4 regions of the Streptomyces sp. NPDC088252 genome follow, and region 1 is predicted to be linked to each of the others. Evidence: riboswitches for the same ligand, from Rfam matches in the RefSeq annotation. Region 1 holds a riboswitch; each other region holds the start of a gene.

What was found. A riboswitch is a leader RNA that binds a small molecule or an ion and turns the genes downstream of it on or off. The one in region 1 is predicted to bind cyclic di-AMP.
Region 2: another riboswitch for cyclic di-AMP. It lies ahead of ACIOHC_RS28950 (M23 family metallopeptidase); the one in region 1 lies ahead of ACIOHC_RS23015 (NlpC/P60 family protein).
Region 3: another riboswitch for cyclic di-AMP. It lies ahead of ACIOHC_RS36460 (LysM peptidoglycan-binding domain-containing M23 family metallopeptidase); the one in region 1 lies ahead of ACIOHC_RS23015 (NlpC/P60 family protein).
Region 4: another riboswitch for cyclic di-AMP. It lies ahead of ACIOHC_RS12785 (M23 family metallopeptidase); the one in region 1 lies ahead of ACIOHC_RS23015 (NlpC/P60 family protein).

The regions. Positions count from the first base shown of each region.
Region 1 is NZ_JBIURS010000011.1:43,449-47,655, forward strand. Features, by position in the region: gene ACIOHC_RS23010 (hypothetical protein) at 138-491, shown strand; gene ACIOHC_RS23015 (NlpC/P60 family protein) at 683-1,831, opposite strand; cyclic di-AMP (ydaO/yuaA leader) riboswitch at 1,838-2,003, opposite strand; gene pcrA (DNA helicase PcrA) at 2,261-4,207, shown strand, end outside.
Region 2 is NZ_JBIURS010000016.1:157,697-161,903, reverse strand. Features, by position in the region: gene ACIOHC_RS28955 (aldo/keto reductase) at 73-1,017, opposite strand; gene ACIOHC_RS28950 (M23 family metallopeptidase) at 1,183-2,229, opposite strand; cyclic di-AMP (ydaO/yuaA leader) riboswitch at 2,496-2,648, opposite strand; gene ACIOHC_RS28945 (PP2C family protein-serine/threonine phosphatase) at 2,928-4,088, opposite strand.
Region 3 is NZ_JBIURS010000027.1:5,567-9,773, reverse strand. Features, by position in the region: gene ACIOHC_RS36465 (SGNH/GDSL hydrolase family protein) at 1-237, opposite strand, end outside; gene ACIOHC_RS36460 (LysM peptidoglycan-binding domain-containing M23 family metallopeptidase) at 502-1,443, opposite strand; cyclic di-AMP (ydaO/yuaA leader) riboswitch at 1,447-1,607, opposite strand; gene ACIOHC_RS36455 (alpha-galactosidase) at 1,898-3,997, opposite strand.
Region 4 is NZ_JBIURS010000005.1:174,879-179,085, forward strand. Features, by position in the region: gene ACIOHC_RS12775 (pitrilysin family protein) at 1-162, shown strand, start outside; gene ACIOHC_RS12780 (pitrilysin family protein) at 189-1,571, shown strand; cyclic di-AMP (ydaO/yuaA leader) riboswitch at 2,050-2,217, shown strand; gene ACIOHC_RS12785 (M23 family metallopeptidase) at 2,230-3,030, shown strand; gene ACIOHC_RS12790 (GntR family transcriptional regulator) at 3,285-3,998, shown strand; gene ACIOHC_RS12795 (HPr family phosphocarrier protein) at 4,139-4,207, opposite strand, start outside.

The DNA of each region.
Region 1 (4,207 bases):
AATTTGGCGCGGCGTTGTCTGTATCTGATCGGAAAAATGACAACAGAGTCAGGCAATTGGTGCAGACACGAGTGAAGCGCCAAGAAGCCGCACCTGCCTGCGGAGTGGTGATATGGGCGGGGCTAGGCTGCGGCCTCATGGACGTACTCATTCATGTCTTCGTCGCCCTGCACATCATCGGTATCGCCTCGCTGCTGGGCGGTTTCCTGACCCAGATGAAGGCGATGGGCGCGGGCACGGCCCGGTTCGTCCCGGCGATGCTGCACGGCGCGCTGACGATGCTGGTCACCGGGGTCGCGCTGGTCGGGCTCAACGAGGCCGATGGCCACCACGTGAACAACATCAAAATCGGGGTCAAGCTGCTGCTCCTGGTCGTCATCCTCGCGCTCGTCTACGTCAAGCGGGACGAGGAGAAGGTCGACAAGGGAGCCTTCGCGGCGGTGGGCGGGCTGACGCTCGCCAACATCTTCATCGCCACGCTCTGGACCTGAGGGTCCGAGGGCCCGGGGACCGCGGCCCGGCGTTCGGCGGCCGGGAGCCGCGGTCCGGGCCCCGAGTCCTGAGCTCCGAGTGTCGCGGTCCGAGGTCTGCGGATCGCGACCAGCGCGGCGCCGGGCCGGGGCCCGGCCGGTCGGCGCGTGGACCGGCCCACGCGCCGACCGCGGGGGAGCGAGGAGCGGGCCTAGGCCGGCCGCACGCTGCCGTGGATCGGCATGTAGTAGATCGACTCCTCGCGCACGTTCGCGCCCGGCTTCGGCGCGTGGATCATCATTCCGTCGCCCTTGTAGATGCCGACGTGGCTGATGTCGTCGTAGAAGAAGACGAGGTCGCCCGGACGCAGATCCGCCGTGGCGACCTCGGTGCCGATCTTCACCTGGTCCCAGGTGGTGCGCGGGATGTCGACTCCCGCGGCCTTCCACGCGGCCTGGGTGAGTCCGGAGCAGTCGTACGAGGACGGGCCCGTCGCACCCCAGACGTACGGCTTGCCCAGCTGGGCCCTGGCGAAGGCGAGGACCTTCTCCGCCTTGGTGGTGGCGCTGCTGTCCGAGCCGGTCCCGGCTCCCGCCCCCGCACCGCTGCCGGATCCCGCCGCCTTGGCGGCCTCCTCGGCCTTGCGGTCCGCCTCCGCCTCGGCGGCGGCCTGCTGCCGCGCCAGTTCCTCCGCCTTGCGCTCGGCCTCCGCCTCCTTCTTCCGCTCCAACGCCGCGAGCCGCGCCTTCTCCTCGGCGGTCAGCTTCGACAGCATCGTCTGCGCCTCGCCCAGCTTCTGCTGGACGTTCTGCTTGCTGGTGCGCAGCGTGGCCTGCGTCGTGGTCAGCGCCTCCAGGCCGCGCACCGCTTCGGCGCGCTTCTTCGAGGCCTTCGTCTGCTGGGCGCGGAAGTCCGTGACCGCCTTCTGCTGCTGAGCGGTCATCCGGTTCATCAGCTGGCTCTGGTCGAAGTACGACTGCGGGTCGTCGGCCAGGAAGAAGGTGGCGCTCGGCGTGAGGGACCCGGTGCGGTACTGCGCGGCCGCGTAGGCGCCGAGCGTCCTGCGGGCTTCGTTGAGTTCGTCGGCGCGCTTCGCCACGTCGTCCAGGAGGGCGTCCACCTTGGTGCGCTGGGCGGCGGAGGCCTCCTTCGCCTGGTTGTACCGCTGGGTCGCGGTGCCCGCCTGCCGGTAGAGGTCGTCGACCTTCTTCTGGACGTCCTCGATGCTGGGCTTCGGAGCGGGGGCCGCCGTGGCGCTCTGCGTGGAGAGCAGGGTCACGGACGCCAGCGCGGCCGTCGTGAGGCCGACGGCCGGTGCGGTGGTGCGCATCCGGGTGCGCGGTTTGCGATGCGATGCCAAGACGGCATCTCCTTCCGTGGACCGCCTACCGGGTCAGCTGTCGGGTTCGGGCGGAACGGAAGGCTGCCCTACGGTCCGAGTGGGGGATAAGGACCGATTCACCCCGGTGACGCGTATGGGTCCCCGGCTCCGGACGTCCGTGAGGGCAGCCCGGATTCGGCGCGGGGGCCTGCTCGGCGTGGTTCGCCTCAGGGGGTACGGGCCACCCGGTCGAGCACGGTAGCCAACCCGTGGTGCCGCTGTGAAGGTCGATGTTCGATATGCCCGATACGTTTTCGTGACCTTTGCGGGGCGAGGGTGGCGAGCGTGGTCGCGGCCCGGAATTCCACACGGGGCGTGGATGTCCACTCTCTTTGCGTGCCCGGTGGCCGGGTGCGGTTCGCCGAGCGGCAGTCACGTGTCGGTGCGGCGGCCTAGACTCGACAAGCGATGAGCAGCCTCTTTGACGACAGCTTCCTGGCCGGCCTCCAGCACTCGGAGGAAGAGCCCCCGCCGCCCCCCGAGGACTCCGCACCCGAAGCGGTGCCGGAGGACCTCTTCGCGGGCGTCTTCGACGGGCCCTCGCCGCCCAGGGACGCGTACTACCGTGACGGCGCGCACCGCCCCGTCATCGACTCCGCGGCGCTCCTCGACGGGCTGAACACCGAACAGCGCGCCGCGGTGGTCCACGCCGGCTCCCCCCTGCTCATCGTCGCCGGGGCGGGCTCCGGCAAGACCCGGGTGCTGACCCACCGGATCGCCCACCTCCTCGCCGAGCGCGGGGTGCATCCCGGCCAGATCCTGGCGATCACCTTCACCAACAAGGCCGCGGGCGAGATGAAGGAGCGCGTCGAACAGCTCGTCGGACCGCGCGCCAACGCCATGTGGGTCATGACCTTCCACAGCGCGTGCGTACGCATCCTGCGCCGCGAGTCGAAGAAGCTCGGCTTCACCTCGTCGTTCTCGATCTACGACGCCGCCGACTCCAAGCGGCTGATGGCCCTGGTCTGCCGTGATCTCGACCTCGACCCGAAGCGCTTCCCGCCGAAGTCGTTCACGGCCAAGGTCTCCAACCTGAAGAACGAACTGATCGACGAGGAGACCTTCGCCGGCCAGGCCGCGGACGGTTTCGAGAAGACCCTCGCCCAGGCCTACGCGATGTACCAGTCACGGCTGCGCGAGGCCAACGCGCTGGACTTCGACGACATCATCATGACGACGGTCCACCTGCTGCAGGCGTTCCCCGACGTCGCCGAGCACTACCGCCGCCGCTTCCGGCACGTCCTGGTCGACGAGTACCAGGACACCAACCACGCCCAGTACACCCTCGTACGCGAACTGGTCGGCCCGGCCGGCGAGCGCGACGCCCCCGCCGAGCTGTGCGTCGTCGGTGACGCGGACCAGTCGATCTACGCGTTCCGCGGCGCGACCATCCGCAACATCCTCCAGTTCGAGGAGGACTACCCGAACGCGACGACGATCCTGCTGGAGCAGAACTACCGCTCCACGCAGACGATCCTGTCCGCCGCCAACGCGGTCATCGAGCGCAACGAGAGCCGCCGCCCCAAGAACCTCTGGACGAACGCCGGCACGGGCGCCCGGATCACCGGCTACGTCGCCGACACCGAGCACGACGAGGCCCAGTTCGTCGCCGACGAGATCGACCGGCTGACCGACGCGGGCGACGCCAAGGCCGGCGACGTCGCGATCTTCTACCGTACGAACGCGCAGTCCCGGGTCTTCGAAGAGATCTTCATCCGCGTCGGCCTGCCCTACAAGGTCGTCGGCGGCGTGCGCTTCTACGAGCGCAAGGAGGTCCGGGACGTCCTGGCCTACCTCCGGGTTCTCGCCAACCCCGAGGACACCGTCCCGCTGCGCCGCATCCTCAATGTGCCCAAGCGCGGCATCGGCGACCGCGCCGAGGCGATGATCGACGCGCTGTCCCTGCGCGAGAAGATCACCTTCCCGCAGGCGCTGCGCCGGGTCGACGAGGCGTACGGCATGGCGGCCCGGTCGGCCAACGCCGTCAAGCGGTTCAACACGCTGATGGAGGAGCTGCGCACGATCGTCGAGTCCGGCGCGGGCCCGGCGGTGGTCCTGGAGGCCGTCCTGGAGCGGACCGGTTACCTCGCCGAGCTGCAGGCGTCCACCGACCCGCAGGACGAGACCCGGATCGAGAACCTCCAGGAACTCGCCGCCGTCGCCCTCGAATTCGAGCAGGAGCGCGGCGAGGCCGGCGAGGAAGGCGCGGGCACGCTCGCCGAGTTCCTGGAGCGGGTCGCGCTCGTCGCGGACTCCGACCAGATCCCCGACGAGGACGAGGACGGCTCCGGCGTCATCACGCTGATGACGCTGCACACCGCCAAGGGCCTCGAATTCCCGGTGGTCTTCCTGACG
Region 2 (4,207 bases), on a different contig from region 1:
GCACGCGCGAACGCCCCGGCAGCGCTGTGCTCCCGGGGCGTGAGCGGGCGACCATGCCCCTGGACGACCGTGTCAGGCGGATGCCTCGGTGAGTTCCGCCAGGTCCTGTTCGGTCAGCCGGAGGTCGGCGACGGCCACCAGGGCGGGCAGCTGTTCGACGGTGCGGGCCGAGGCGATCGGCGCGACGACGGTCGGCCGGGACGCGAGCCACGCCAGCGCGACGGTCGCGATCTCCGCGTCGTGCTCCTGGGCGACCTTGTCGAGCGCGGCCAGGACCTTCTGTCCTCGCTCCGACTCCAGGTACTGCCCCGCCTTCTCGGCCCGAGCGCTCTCCACCGAGGCACCCGGACGGTACTTGCCGGTGAGGAACCCGGAGGCCAGGGCGAAGTACGGGACGGCGGCGAGCCCGGCCCGAGCGGCCGTCTCCTGGAGTTCGCCCTCGTACGTGTCGCGGGAGACCAGGTTGTAGTGCGGCTGCAGGGCCACGTAACGGGCCAGCCCCTCGCGCTCCGAGAAGTCCAGGGACGCCTGGAGCCGCTCGGGGCTGATGTTGGAGGCGGCGATCTCCCGGACCTTGCCCTCCTTCACCAGCTCGTCGAGGGCGCTGATGATCTCCTCGACCGGGACGGTCTCGTCGTCGAAGTGCGTGTAGTAGAGGTCGATGTGGTCGGTGCCGAGCCGACGGAGCGACTCCTCCGCCGCGGCCTTGATGTTCGTGGCGGCGAGCCCCTTGTACGAGGGATGGGCGCCGACCTTCGTCGCGACGACGATCTCCGACCGGTTGGCGCGTGCCGCGAGCCACTTCCCGATGACGGTCTCCGACTCGCCGCCCTCATTGCCCGGGATCCAGGCCGAGTATGCGTCGGCGGTGTCGATGAAGTTGCCGCCCGCCGCGGCGTAGGCGTCCAGCACGGCGAACGACTGCGCCTCGTCGGCCGTCCAGCCGAAGACGTTGCCGCCGAGGGCGAGCGGGAAGACCTGAAGATCGGAAGGGCCCAGCTTACGAAGAGAAGTCATGTGTGGATCAACGGATACCGGCGGGTCCGCTATTCCGGCAGCCGGCCCTTCGGGCAGGCCCGTATCCGACCGGCAGCCCTGACGTCGGGGGGAGCGTCAGGGCTGCCGGGGTTCAGCGGCCGGCGAACCGGCTCGGGTCATGTGGGCCGCGAGGCGGCCGGCCGATCAGGGGTTGAGGCCCTTGCCGCGCAGCCAGGCCATCGGGTCGATGCCCGTACCGGCCGGGGTGTGGACCTCCAGATGGAGGTGCGGGCCCGTGACGTTGCCGGTCGCGCCGACCCGGCCGATGGTGTCACCGGTCGTGACCTTCTGGCCGACACTGACACCGATCGAGGACTGGTGGCAGAACCACAGCTCCGTACCGTCTTCGAGCTCCAGCACCGTGCGGTAGCCGTATGAACCGGACCAGCCGGCCGACTTGATCGTGCCGCTGTGTATGGCCTTGATCGGGGTACCCGTCGGCGCCGCGAAGTCGAGGCCGGTGTGGTAGCCGGAGGACCACATCGAGCCGGCCTCGCCGAAGGTCGAGGTGATCGTGTACGAGGTGGTCGGGATGGCGTAGCTCGCGGCGAGCTTGGCGAGCCGCAGGGCCTCCGCCTTCTTCTTGGCCTCTTCCGCCGCCTTCTTCTTCTCGGCGGCGACCTTGGCCTCGGCCGCGTCCTGCTGCTTCTTGGCCTCGGCGGCGGCCTTCTCCGCAGCCGCCTTCTCCTCGGCGGCCCTGGCCTCGGCGTCGGCGGCGTCCTGCTGCTGCTCGGCCTGCTGGAGGATACGGGCACGGAGCGCCTCGCCCGCGTCCGTCGTGCCCCGCTGGGCCTCGGCGGTGGTGATGCCGGCGGTGGTGAGCGGAGCGGACGCGGCGACGGCCTCGGCCTTGTCGGCTTCGGACTCGCCGGAGAACAGGGAACCCACGCCGGGAAGGGACTTGGCGTCGGGCAGGTTGTCCGCGATGGAATCGGGAAGCGAGATGGAGACCGCCGGCTTGCTCTGCGCGGTGGCCATGCCGCCCGCGCCGACCGCCGCGATGACGCCGACCCCGAGCACGGTGGAGCTACGGGCAAGTCCGTTGCGCTGCTTGGCGACGCGGTGCTTGCCGCGCACGGGGCGGACGGACTCCTCGGTGGGGTTCCACTCCTCCCGGCTTCGTTCGGGCTCACCGCCGCCGTCGGCGCGAAATCCCCTGCGGAGCTCTGCCGAGTCGCCGGGCCCGTGCAACTCACCGGACCCGAACTCACCGGTGAAGTCGCTGCCCGGCTCGGTGCCGTAGCCGGTGCCGAACGCCGTTCCCGGCTCGGTGCCGTAGCTGGCGCCGAACGCCGTTCCCGTCCCGGCGGTTGCGTAACCGGCGTCGGAAGCGAAACCGGGGCCGTACCCGAGGCCGTAGTCAGAACCGGAGCCGAAGTCGGCACCCGGGGCGAAGTCGGAGGTGAACCGCGCGGGGGCCTCGGGGGCAGGCTTGTTGGACGCCACTTGGGCGCACTCCTTTCCTTCCTTCTCGCCTACCGGGTTAGCTGACGGGTTCGGAGCAGGAAGGTCTCCTACGGGCGCCTCTGCCTCTCACGAGACACAGGTGTCCGATTCACCCCATGTAGGTGGTTCCCCGGTTCCCTTGCGGAATTCGGCGCTCGCGCACGGTGCCGCCACTGACGACGGCTGGGACGACCGCGCTGCGTTATCGAACGTTAATAGACACCCGGGCCCGATTCCAAGCTGTTCCCACTGATCGTTCCGGTCTTGGCCTGGACTTTACGTGACATAACCGGGTGGAATCGGATGAGTTGAGCGCCCCTCAGCCATTACCCGGATTCTGACGTTGCGTCAAATGTTATGCGGAGCGGTGCGCTTCGGTTACGGACGGTGGCATGCCGCGCCCCGGGCTCCGCCCGGTCCGCACCACGCACCCGCCCCACCCGTCACATCGTGTCCAGTCCCACGATCTTCACCGTCCTGCGCCGGTGCGGCTGCCCCTCCGCGGGACGTACGACCGCGAGCAGTGCCATGTCGTCGGTCGTCTCGCCGCCCGTGTGCCGCCGCACGTCGTCGGTCAGGGCGGACAGCAGTTCCTCGGGTCCCGGAAAGATCCGCCCGCGCAGCCGCGCCGCCGGATCGTAGAAGACCCCGTCGACGTTCCGCGCTTCGGAGAGGCCATCGGTGTAGAGGAGCAGGGTCGTCCCCGCCGGCAGATCCCATTCGTCCGCCCGGTCGGGCCACACCCCCAGATCCATCCCGAGCGGCAGCGCGGGCACCGATGGCCCCAGAACGTCCAGCGCCCCGTCCGGATGCAGCAGGATCGGCTCGGGATGGCCGCGGTTGACGATCCGCACCCGCGACAGCCCGGACGGGATCTCGGCCAGTACGGCGGTGGTGAAGCCCTCGACCGCGTCCAGCCCGCCCCGCCCCGTCCCCTCTCGCGCCAGCGCCCGCTCCAGCCGCTGCGCCACGCCCTCCAGCGAACGCTCCTGCTCGGCCGCCTCCCGGAACGCGCCGATGATCACCGCCACCGACTCCACGGCGTCGAGCCCCTTCCCCCGTACGTCCCCGACCACCAGCCGCACCCCGTGCGGGGTGTCCGCCACGGCGAACAGGTCGCCGCCGACGAACTCGTCCGCCTGCGCCGCCACGTACCGCGCCGCCACATGCAGCCCGCCGATCCGGTCGGACGGTTTGGGCAGCACGGCCCGCATGGCGGTCTCCGCGATCACCCGCGCGGAGGCCAATTGCTCGTTGCTGCGCCGCACGACCCCGTTGATGACGACCGCGAGGACCGACACGGTGACCAGGGTGAGCAGCTCGATCAACGGCACGGCTCGCGGCAACGTGTTGCTGTGCAGCCGCAGCGTGATGATGGCCAGGATCGAGGCGACGGCCGTGAGGATGGTGCTGGACAGCGAGAAGAACGGCGCGGCGATCAGCGGCGCGGCCACGAACAGCGGAATGGCGGTGAAGGTCGGCGGGGTGAGGAAGTCGAACACCAGCCCACCGATGATCATCAGGGCGGGCAGCGCGCGGACGAACCGCCTGGTACGGACACCGTCCCTGGCATGTCTGCCGCGCCGCTTCAGCCGCTTCCACACCTGTGGTCTCCTGCCCGGTACGCGCTCGGCTGCGGACGGTGCCGCGCCCCACCCCCAGGCTCACCGGACCAAGGGCGCGCGGCGACTCCTCATCGGCCAATGGGGGTACGCACGTGGCC
Region 3 (4,207 bases), on a different contig from region 1:
GAGATTGGCGTACCTGAAATTCCCGTGCGCGGAGCCTTCGGTGTCCGTCGCCGTACCGGGGTCCGGGAGCTGGTCCGCGAGAAGCACCGCGAACCGGTCCGCCCAGCCGACAAAGGTTCCGTCCGGGCCGGGGTCGCCGACCCCCTCGGTGAAGCTGTCGCCAATCGCCGCGTACGACCCGATGACACCATGTCGGTTGATGACGCCACGTTGATTATTTCTCGAATCGTCTGCCACAAACGCTTATCCTGCACCGCCGAATGTGACCTACGCGACCGTAATAAGGGGTTGACGGGTGGTGAGATAGGCCACCCGGTCAGGTTTTGGTAAAGGGGGAATAAGCAGAAGGGGCGGTGCGCTGCCGCGCACCGCCCCTTCTGTGCGGCTCGGGTCACCCCCAGGGCCTGTCGTCCGGATCACGCCGGGCTCGCGTGCCCGGCACGCCGATCCGGCCCGATCCGGACGAAGGACGCCGGTTGTTCAACTGCCCGGCTGTTCGGCTCAGACGTAGATGCCGTGCGAAGCCAGGAAGGCGATCGGGTCGATGTCCGAACCGTACGCCGGGCCCGTGCGGACCTCGAAGTGCAGGTGCGGTCCGGTGGCGTTGCCGGTGGCGCCGGAGAGCCCGATCTGCTGACCGGTGCTCACGGACTGGCCCGCCGAGACGGAGATCGAGGACAGGTGACCGTACTGCGAGTAGTGGCCGTCGGCGTGCTTGATGACGACCTGGTTGCCGTACGCGCCACCCCAGCCGGCGGTGACGACGGTGCCGGAGGTGATGGCCTTCACGCTGGTGCCGGTGAAGACGGGGAAGTCGATCCCGGTGTGGCTGCCGCTGGACCAGTTGGAGCCGGAGGCGCGGTAACCGGTGGTGTGGTTGCCGGGAACCGGGTGGGCGTAGCCGGAGCCGCTGCTCTGGGCGGCCGGGGCGGAGGTCTTGGACTCCTTGGCCGGGGCGGACTTGGCCGGGGCGGACTTCTCCACGACCGACGAGGGAACCGAGAGGGCCTTCGAGGGGAGGGCCGATCCCGCGCCGGCGCCGGTGGCCGCGTCGTCGGCCGACGCCTTGCCGCCGAGCGTCAGCTTCATGCCCGGGAAGATCAGACCGGGGTCGTTGCCGACGACCTCGCGGTTGTCCTGGTACAGCTTCTGCCAGCCGCCCTCGATCTTGTGCTCGGCGGCGATCTTCGACAGGTAGTCGCCGGAGACGACGGAGTAGGTCGTGGTGGCGGCCTGCTGCTGCGCGACCGGCTGGGCCGGGGCGGCATGCGCGGCGATGGAGGCGGACTGCGCGGCGGCGGCCGGGGCGGCCTGTTCCGCGGCGTGGGCACCGGTGGCGCCGAGCAGCGGCAGCGCGATGACGGCGCCACCGGCGCCTGCGGCGGCGACACCACGGGCGATGACGCTGGACTTCGTACGACGATGCTTACCCGATATGGGCATGGGGTGTTTCCTCTCCGGCGCCTACGAGGTGAGCTGTCGGGTTCGGGCTGGAGATGCCCGGCCGCGCCGAGCGCGACTTCACCCCGAGCCGGCCGGATTTCTCCGATCGGCGGCCTACCTGGTTCCCCCGCTCCTGCCACACGATGAGTGGGTGCGAATTCCGGACGGCGGCAGGATTAGGCGGTCCGACCGGATTGACGGCGACCGTAAGCGAGTCGGGACGGCGAGAACAAGCCACCGGTTCCGCACCGGAATCCGCGCCGAGAATTCGACGCGGAATTCCGGTCACACTCCGTGGATCGAGGATCTTGAATTTCCGCGCCGCGCACGGAATACCCGACCACCCCGCCAGCACACACCGTCACGGATATGATCCCGCTCACGAGAGGGCGACCATCCACCCGACAAACAGTGCGAGTTCGGGGTGAATCTACGCATTACGGACACATCACGTTCATCGCTCGCGCCGCAGCCTCAGTACCCCCGCGTCGAGATCCCCCTGAAGCCCGGTGTGCAGCCCCTGGTGCAGCAGCACCGAGCCGTGGTGCACCGCCCCGGTGTCCAGGCAGGTGTACATCGCCGCGGGGTCGAGCCCGCGCAGCCTGAGGGCCGGGGGCCGCTCCCCGTACCTCTGCGCCTCCAGCCACATCAGGACCACGCTCTCCTCCCCGTGGACGTACTGGAGCGCACTGAGTCCGCCCCGCGGGGCGCGCAGCCGGTACAGGGAGCCGTGCTGCACCACCGGCCGGATCTCCTTGTAGAGGCCCACCCAGTCCCGCGCCTCGGCGAGTTCGCCCTCACTCCATTCGGTGAGGTCCCCGCCGACCCCGAGCACACCGGCCATCGCGCTCACGAAGCGGAAGCGCAGCGAGCTGACCCGGTCGTTGAGCTGGACGTTCGGACTGTCGGTGACCCAGGCGGCCATCACCCGGGCCGGATGGATCTGACCGAAGCCCTCCTGGATGGCGAGGCGGTCGAGCGGGTCGGTGTTGTCGGAGGTCCACACCTGGTCCGTGCGGGACAGAATCCCCAGATCGATCCGGCCGCCGCCGCCCGAGCAGGACTCGAAGGCGACCGAGGGGTGCGCGGCCCGGAGTCGGTCGATCAGCGCGTAGAGGGCGTGCACATGCTCGACCCAGAGCTTCTGCGGATACTCCTCGCCGGGCCAGCCCGCATCGGTGAAGGAGCGGTTGAAGTCCCATTTCACATAGTCCACGGGCGCGCTGGAGAGCAACGTGTCCAATTGCTCGTAGAGATGGTCCCGCACATCGGTGCGGGCCAGATTGAGCACCAGCTGATTACGGAACTCGGTACGCGTCCGGCCGGGGAAGTGCTGCACCCAGTCCGGGTGTGCGCGATAGAGATCGCTGTCGGCATTGACCATTTCCGGCTCGACCCAGATGCCGAACTGCATTCCGAGACCGTGCACTTCGTCGGCGAGCGGCTTCAGCCCGCCGGGGAAGCGGGCCGGATTCGGCGTCCAGTCCCCGAGCCCCGCCCGGTCACTGGTGCGACGGCCGAACCACGCGTCGTCCACGACGAACAGTTCGACACCCATCGCGGCGGCCCGCTCGGCGAGGGCGCGCTGCTGCTCCTGCGAGATGTCGAAGCCGGTCGCCTCCCAGGAGTTGTAGAGCACCGGCCGCAGACTCTCGGCGTCCGGGATCACATGGGCCAACTGCCAGGTGTGCCAGGCCCGGCTCGCCCCGCCGAACCCCTCCGCGCTCCACAGCCCGGCGAAGACGGGTGTGACGTAGGACTCCCCCGGTCCGAGCAGCAGCAGCCCGGAGTCGTCGTAGCCCGCGCCGCCGGTGATCTGCACGAGCCCGTCGGGGAGCCGCTGTACGGAGATCCGCCACGACCCGGACCAGCCGAGCGCGCATCCGTACACCTCTCCGCTCTCCTCGGTCGCCGCACCGTCGGCATCGAGTGCGACCCACGGCAGGTACTGGTGGCCCGTATGGCCACGCCTGCTGGAGATGACGCTTTCGCCGTACGTCAGCTCCGCCCGTGCGAGCCGGGACTCCGCCGCCCAGCGGCCGTGCAGCCGGCTCAGCCGCCAGCCGTCGCGGGCGGGCAGCGCCCAGGCGGCGGCGTCGGCGCGCAGCAGCTCCAGCGGCGGGCCGTCGGGCCCGGCGTGGGCGACGGTGGCCCAGCGCTCGATCACATCGGAGTCGTTCCGCATCCGGTAGTGCAGCGTGAGGGCGAGCCGGTGCGCGGAGTCGGTGAAGCCGATGCGGAGTTCGTCCCCGTCCACCACGGCATCGGTGAAGGCCCACTCCGTGCCACGGACCTCGGGGGTGCGCACCGAGAGGGCCGGGCGGACGAACCGCGGGCCGCCCTCCACGGGATACTCCTCACGGCCGTCGAGCCAGGACTCGAACCCCCTGGCCGGTGGTTCCGGCGCCGCTGCCAGGGCCTCGGCCGCGGCAAGGGAGATCCGCGGTCCCCAGTGGAGATGGAGCAGTTCGTCCCGCTCGGTGATGCGCAGTGCGTAGCTGCTGCTCGCCCCGGTGAGCAGCCAGGTCCGACCCTTGTCGCCAGTCTCGATCATCGCTCCCCCACATTCCAACAGTTCCGCACATCATCGACCATCGTCGGGCAGGCGGGCAACGGTCTCGCGACGAAATTCACTGGACGGATTCACCACCGGAGCACGGAGGTTCACGAGGTATCGACAAGGAAAGGCCGAGATGATTGCCTGAGGAATCAATGTCGTATCGTCGCGGAAGTGACCTTGTCGGCGACTCGCGTCGACGCCAGA
Region 4 (4,207 bases), on a different contig from region 1:
ACCGCGGACGAGGTCCAGGCCGTCGCCAAGGCCCAGCTGCGCCCCGACAACCGGGCGGTGCTGGTCTACGAGCCGGTCGAATCGGCCGAGCCCGCGGACGCAGCGGACACCGATGAGACCGACGCCGACGACACCGACGCGCACGAAGGGGCGGACAAGTGACCGACGCTGCCGCGACTGGAGTTTCGATGCAGTACCACCCGCAGCCCGCCCCCGGCGTCGCGCGGCCCTGGGCCTTCCCCGCGCCGGAGCGCGGCGCCCTGCCCAACGGCCTCACGGTGCTGCGCTGCCACCGCCCCGGCCAGCAGGTCGTGGCGGTCGAGATCTTCCTCGACGCCCCTCTGGACGCGGAGCCCGAGGGCCTCGACGGCGTGGCCACGATCATGTCGCGGGCGCTGTCCGAGGGCACCGACAAGCACACCGCCGAGGAGTTCGCCGCCGAACTGGAGCGCTGCGGCGCCACCCTCGACGCGCACGCGGACCACCCCGGAGTCCGGGTCTCCCTGGAGGTCCCGGCCTCCCGGCTGGCCAAGGCGCTCGCGCTGGTCGCCGAGGCGCTGCGGTCGCCCGCCTTCGCCGACAGCGAGATCGAACGGCTGGTGCGCAACCGGCTCGACGAGATCCCGCACGAGCAGGCCAACCCGGCCCGGCGAGCCGCGAAGCAACTCTCCAAGGAACTCTTCCCGGCCACGGCGCGGATGTCGCGCCCGCGCCAGGGCACCGAGGAGACGGTGGAGCGGATCGACTCGGCGGCCGTGCGTGCCTTCTTCGACACCCACGTCAGGCCGTCCACGGCGACCGCCGTGGTCGTCGGTGACCTCACCGGCATCGACCTCGACGCGCTGCTCACCGACACCCTCGGTGACTGGTCGGGCGACGCCGCCGAGCCCCGTCCGGTCCCGCCGATCACCGCGGACGACACCGGCCGAGTGGTGATCGTCGACCGTCCCGGCGCGGTGCAGACGCAGCTGCTGATCGGCCGGATCGGCGCCGACCGGCACGACAGCGTGTGGCCTGCCCAGGTGCTGGGCACGTACTGCCTGGGTGGCACGCTCACCTCCCGGCTGGACCGTGTGCTGCGCGAGGAGAAGGGCTACACCTACGGCGTGCGGGCCTTCGCCCAGGTGCTGCGGTCGTCGGCCCCGGACTCCGCCTCGGGGGCGACAGGTGCCGCGATGCTCGCCATCAGCGGATCGGTGGACACGGAGTCCACCGGACCGGCGCTGGAGGACCTGTGGACGGTCCTGCGGACCCTGGCGGCCGAGGGGCTGACCGATGAGGAGCGCGAGACGGCCGTACAGAACCTCGTGGGTGTCGCACCGCTGAAGTTCGAGACGGCGGCCTCCGTCGCGGGCACTCTCGCCGACCAGGTCGAGCAGCACCTCCCGGACGACTACCAGGCACAGCTGTACGCCCGGCTCGCGGAGACCGGAACGGTCGAGGCGACCGCAGCGGTGGTCAACGCCTTCCCGGGCGACCGCCTGGTCACGGTCCTCGTCGGTGACGCTGCGCAGATCGAGGAGCCGGTCCGCGCCCTGGGCATCGGAGAGGTGTCGGTGGTCGCCGGCTGACGGTCGTCGTACGCCGTCGCGGATGCCGGACGGCCGACCCGGCGCGGGTGCGGGCGCCGGCTGCCCGGTCGCGTGTCACAGATCGCTGCGCGACTGTCACGTTCGATCGGACACCGGCGGAGCCCTCGGCCACGCGCGGGTCGGCCCGGCGGAGCTCCCGGCCTTGCACGGGTCGCCCCGGCGGAGCATCCGTAGGAGCAGGTCGCACCGGCTGAGTGCCGGTCGCCCCGGTAGATCCACGATTCGCCATGGGTGTGCATACCGGGACAAGCGCCCATGGGTGTGCATACCGGGACAAGAGGGAGGTCCTGTGCGTCGCGTCTCGCCAGGGTCTCCCTTTTGTCCGTTCTGGGGGGAGGTTGCCTGTCTGCCCTGTGGGATGCGCTACAAAACGGCCTGTCCGTTTGGTGAATGAAAGCGACCCCGCTTAGCGTCGGCCGGGCTGTCCGCCACTCGTATGCCGCAACCGTGACATACCGGGCAGTCATCGCCGAGTCCCCGTCAGGCGCGAGCCTGGGGAGCCGGGGACCCACGCAGTCCCTGGGGTGAATCGGATGCCTGATCCTCGGTGAGGCCGGGGCGTCCGTAGGAGACCTTCCTGCTCCGAACCCGTCAGCTAACCCGGTAGGCGAGAAGGAAGGAAAGGATCAGCCACCACATGGCTTTCACCCGTGCCGCCGGGAAGCGTCGTGCCCCGAGCCGACTGACCCGCGGGAGCGCGAAGATCGCCGGCGCCGCGGCTCTGGCGACCACCGGAGTCATCGGTGGCATGGCGTCCCCGGCCCTCGCCGCGGACACCGGGACCCCCTCCGTCAGTGAGACCGGTCTGAACCAGATCATCGCCATCGAGGGCGCACTCGCCGATCAGATCGCCGCCCAGGCCGACGCGCAGAAGCACCAGGCCGATGTCGCGGCGGAGGCGAAGGCGGAGGCCCGGCGCAAGGCCGAGGCCGAGAAGAAGGCGGCGGAGGCGAAGGCCAGGGCTGAGCGCGTGGCCGAGGCGCGTGCCGAGAAGGCGCGTGCCGCCCGGTCCGCCGAGCGCACCCGTCTGGGCTCCTTCCAGCTGCCGGTCGCCGGCTCGTACGTCACCACCGGCTACAAGTCCAGCGGCTCGCTCTGGTCCTCCGGCAGCCACTCGGGCATCGACTTCCATGCCGCGTCCGGCAGCACCGTCGTCGCCGTCGGCGCAGGAACGGTCGTCGAGGCCGGCTGGGGCGGCGCGTACGGCAACAACATCGTCCTCCGCATGACGGACGGTACGTACACGCAGTACGGCCACCTCTCCTCGATCGGCGTCTCCGTCGGCCAGAGCGTCGGCGCCGGTCAGCGGATCGGCCTCTCCGGCTCGACCGGCAACTCCACCGGGCCGCACCTGCACTTCGAGGCCCGGACCACGCCCTCGTACGGCTCCGACATGGACCCGGTCGCGTACCTGCGCGCCCACGGAGTCGACGTCTGACCGGCGCTCGTGCGCAACACCCCTTCGAAGGCCCCGGCGTCACGCCGGGGCCTTCGAAGCGCCCGACACCCGCGCCCGACACCCGCGCCCGACACCCGAACCGCCCATGGTGCTGCCCGCCGGGCCGGCCCCGCGCGACCAAAAGATATTCATGAATTTCCATCTGGCATCGGAAATGTGGCCGCATTGCAATAGAGTCGCAGAACAGGCGTCGGTCGGCCGCGTTTCGCGGGGATTAAGACGGAGGTTCGGACATGCGCATTCCGGCGCATTCGGTATGCACGGCAATCCGTGACGACATCGTCTCCGGCGTCTTCGAACGCGGCAGCCGGCTCACCGAGGAGTTGCTGGCGCGCCGTTACGGGGTGTCCCGTGTCCCGGTACGGGAAGCGCTGCGCACCCTGGAGTCCGAGGGGTTCGTGGTCACCCGTCGGCACGCGGGAGCCTGTGTCGCCGAGCCCACCGAGCAGGAGGCCGCCGACCTTCTGGAGGTCCGGGCGCTGCTGGAACCGCTGGGTGCCGCGCGCGCCGCGCAGCGCCGCACCGAGGCGCATCTCAAGGTGCTGCGCGGTCTGGTCAGGCTCGGTCAGGAGCGGGCCAGGCGGGGTGAGGGAGAGGATCTGCGTTCACTGGGCGGCTGGTTCCACGAGACGTTGGCGCAGGCTTCGGGCAGTTCCAGCCTGATCGCGACGCTCACCCAGTTGCGGCACAAGATCGCCTGGATGTACGTGGTCGACCAGCCGGTCCGCCCGGTGGATTCCTGGGCGGAGCACGGAGCCATCGTGGACGCGGTGGCGCGCGGCGACGCGGAACGGGCGAGGGTGCTGGCCACCCAGCACGCCGAGCGGGCCACGACCGTGCACCGGCTGCGCGGCGCCGACCGGCCGGGCCGTCAGTCGGCCGCCTCCCGCGCCGACCGGGTGAGGGCTTCGCAACACTCCGTAAACACTTCAGGTGTTCGGAATTAATAATCGTGCCGTATACAAAGGGTGGTAATTCCGTTCGGGTCTGTTTAGGTTGCCCGAATTTCCTTCGATCGTCCCTGCTCGGAAATGCATGGAGCCGCGGTCCCGAATAAGGGTGCCGCGGCTCTCTTGCAGGAAATGGTTCAGACGGTCTCCGGAAGCTCGTCGAGACCTTCGGCGACCAGCTTCGCCAGGCGGTCCAGGGCGGCTTC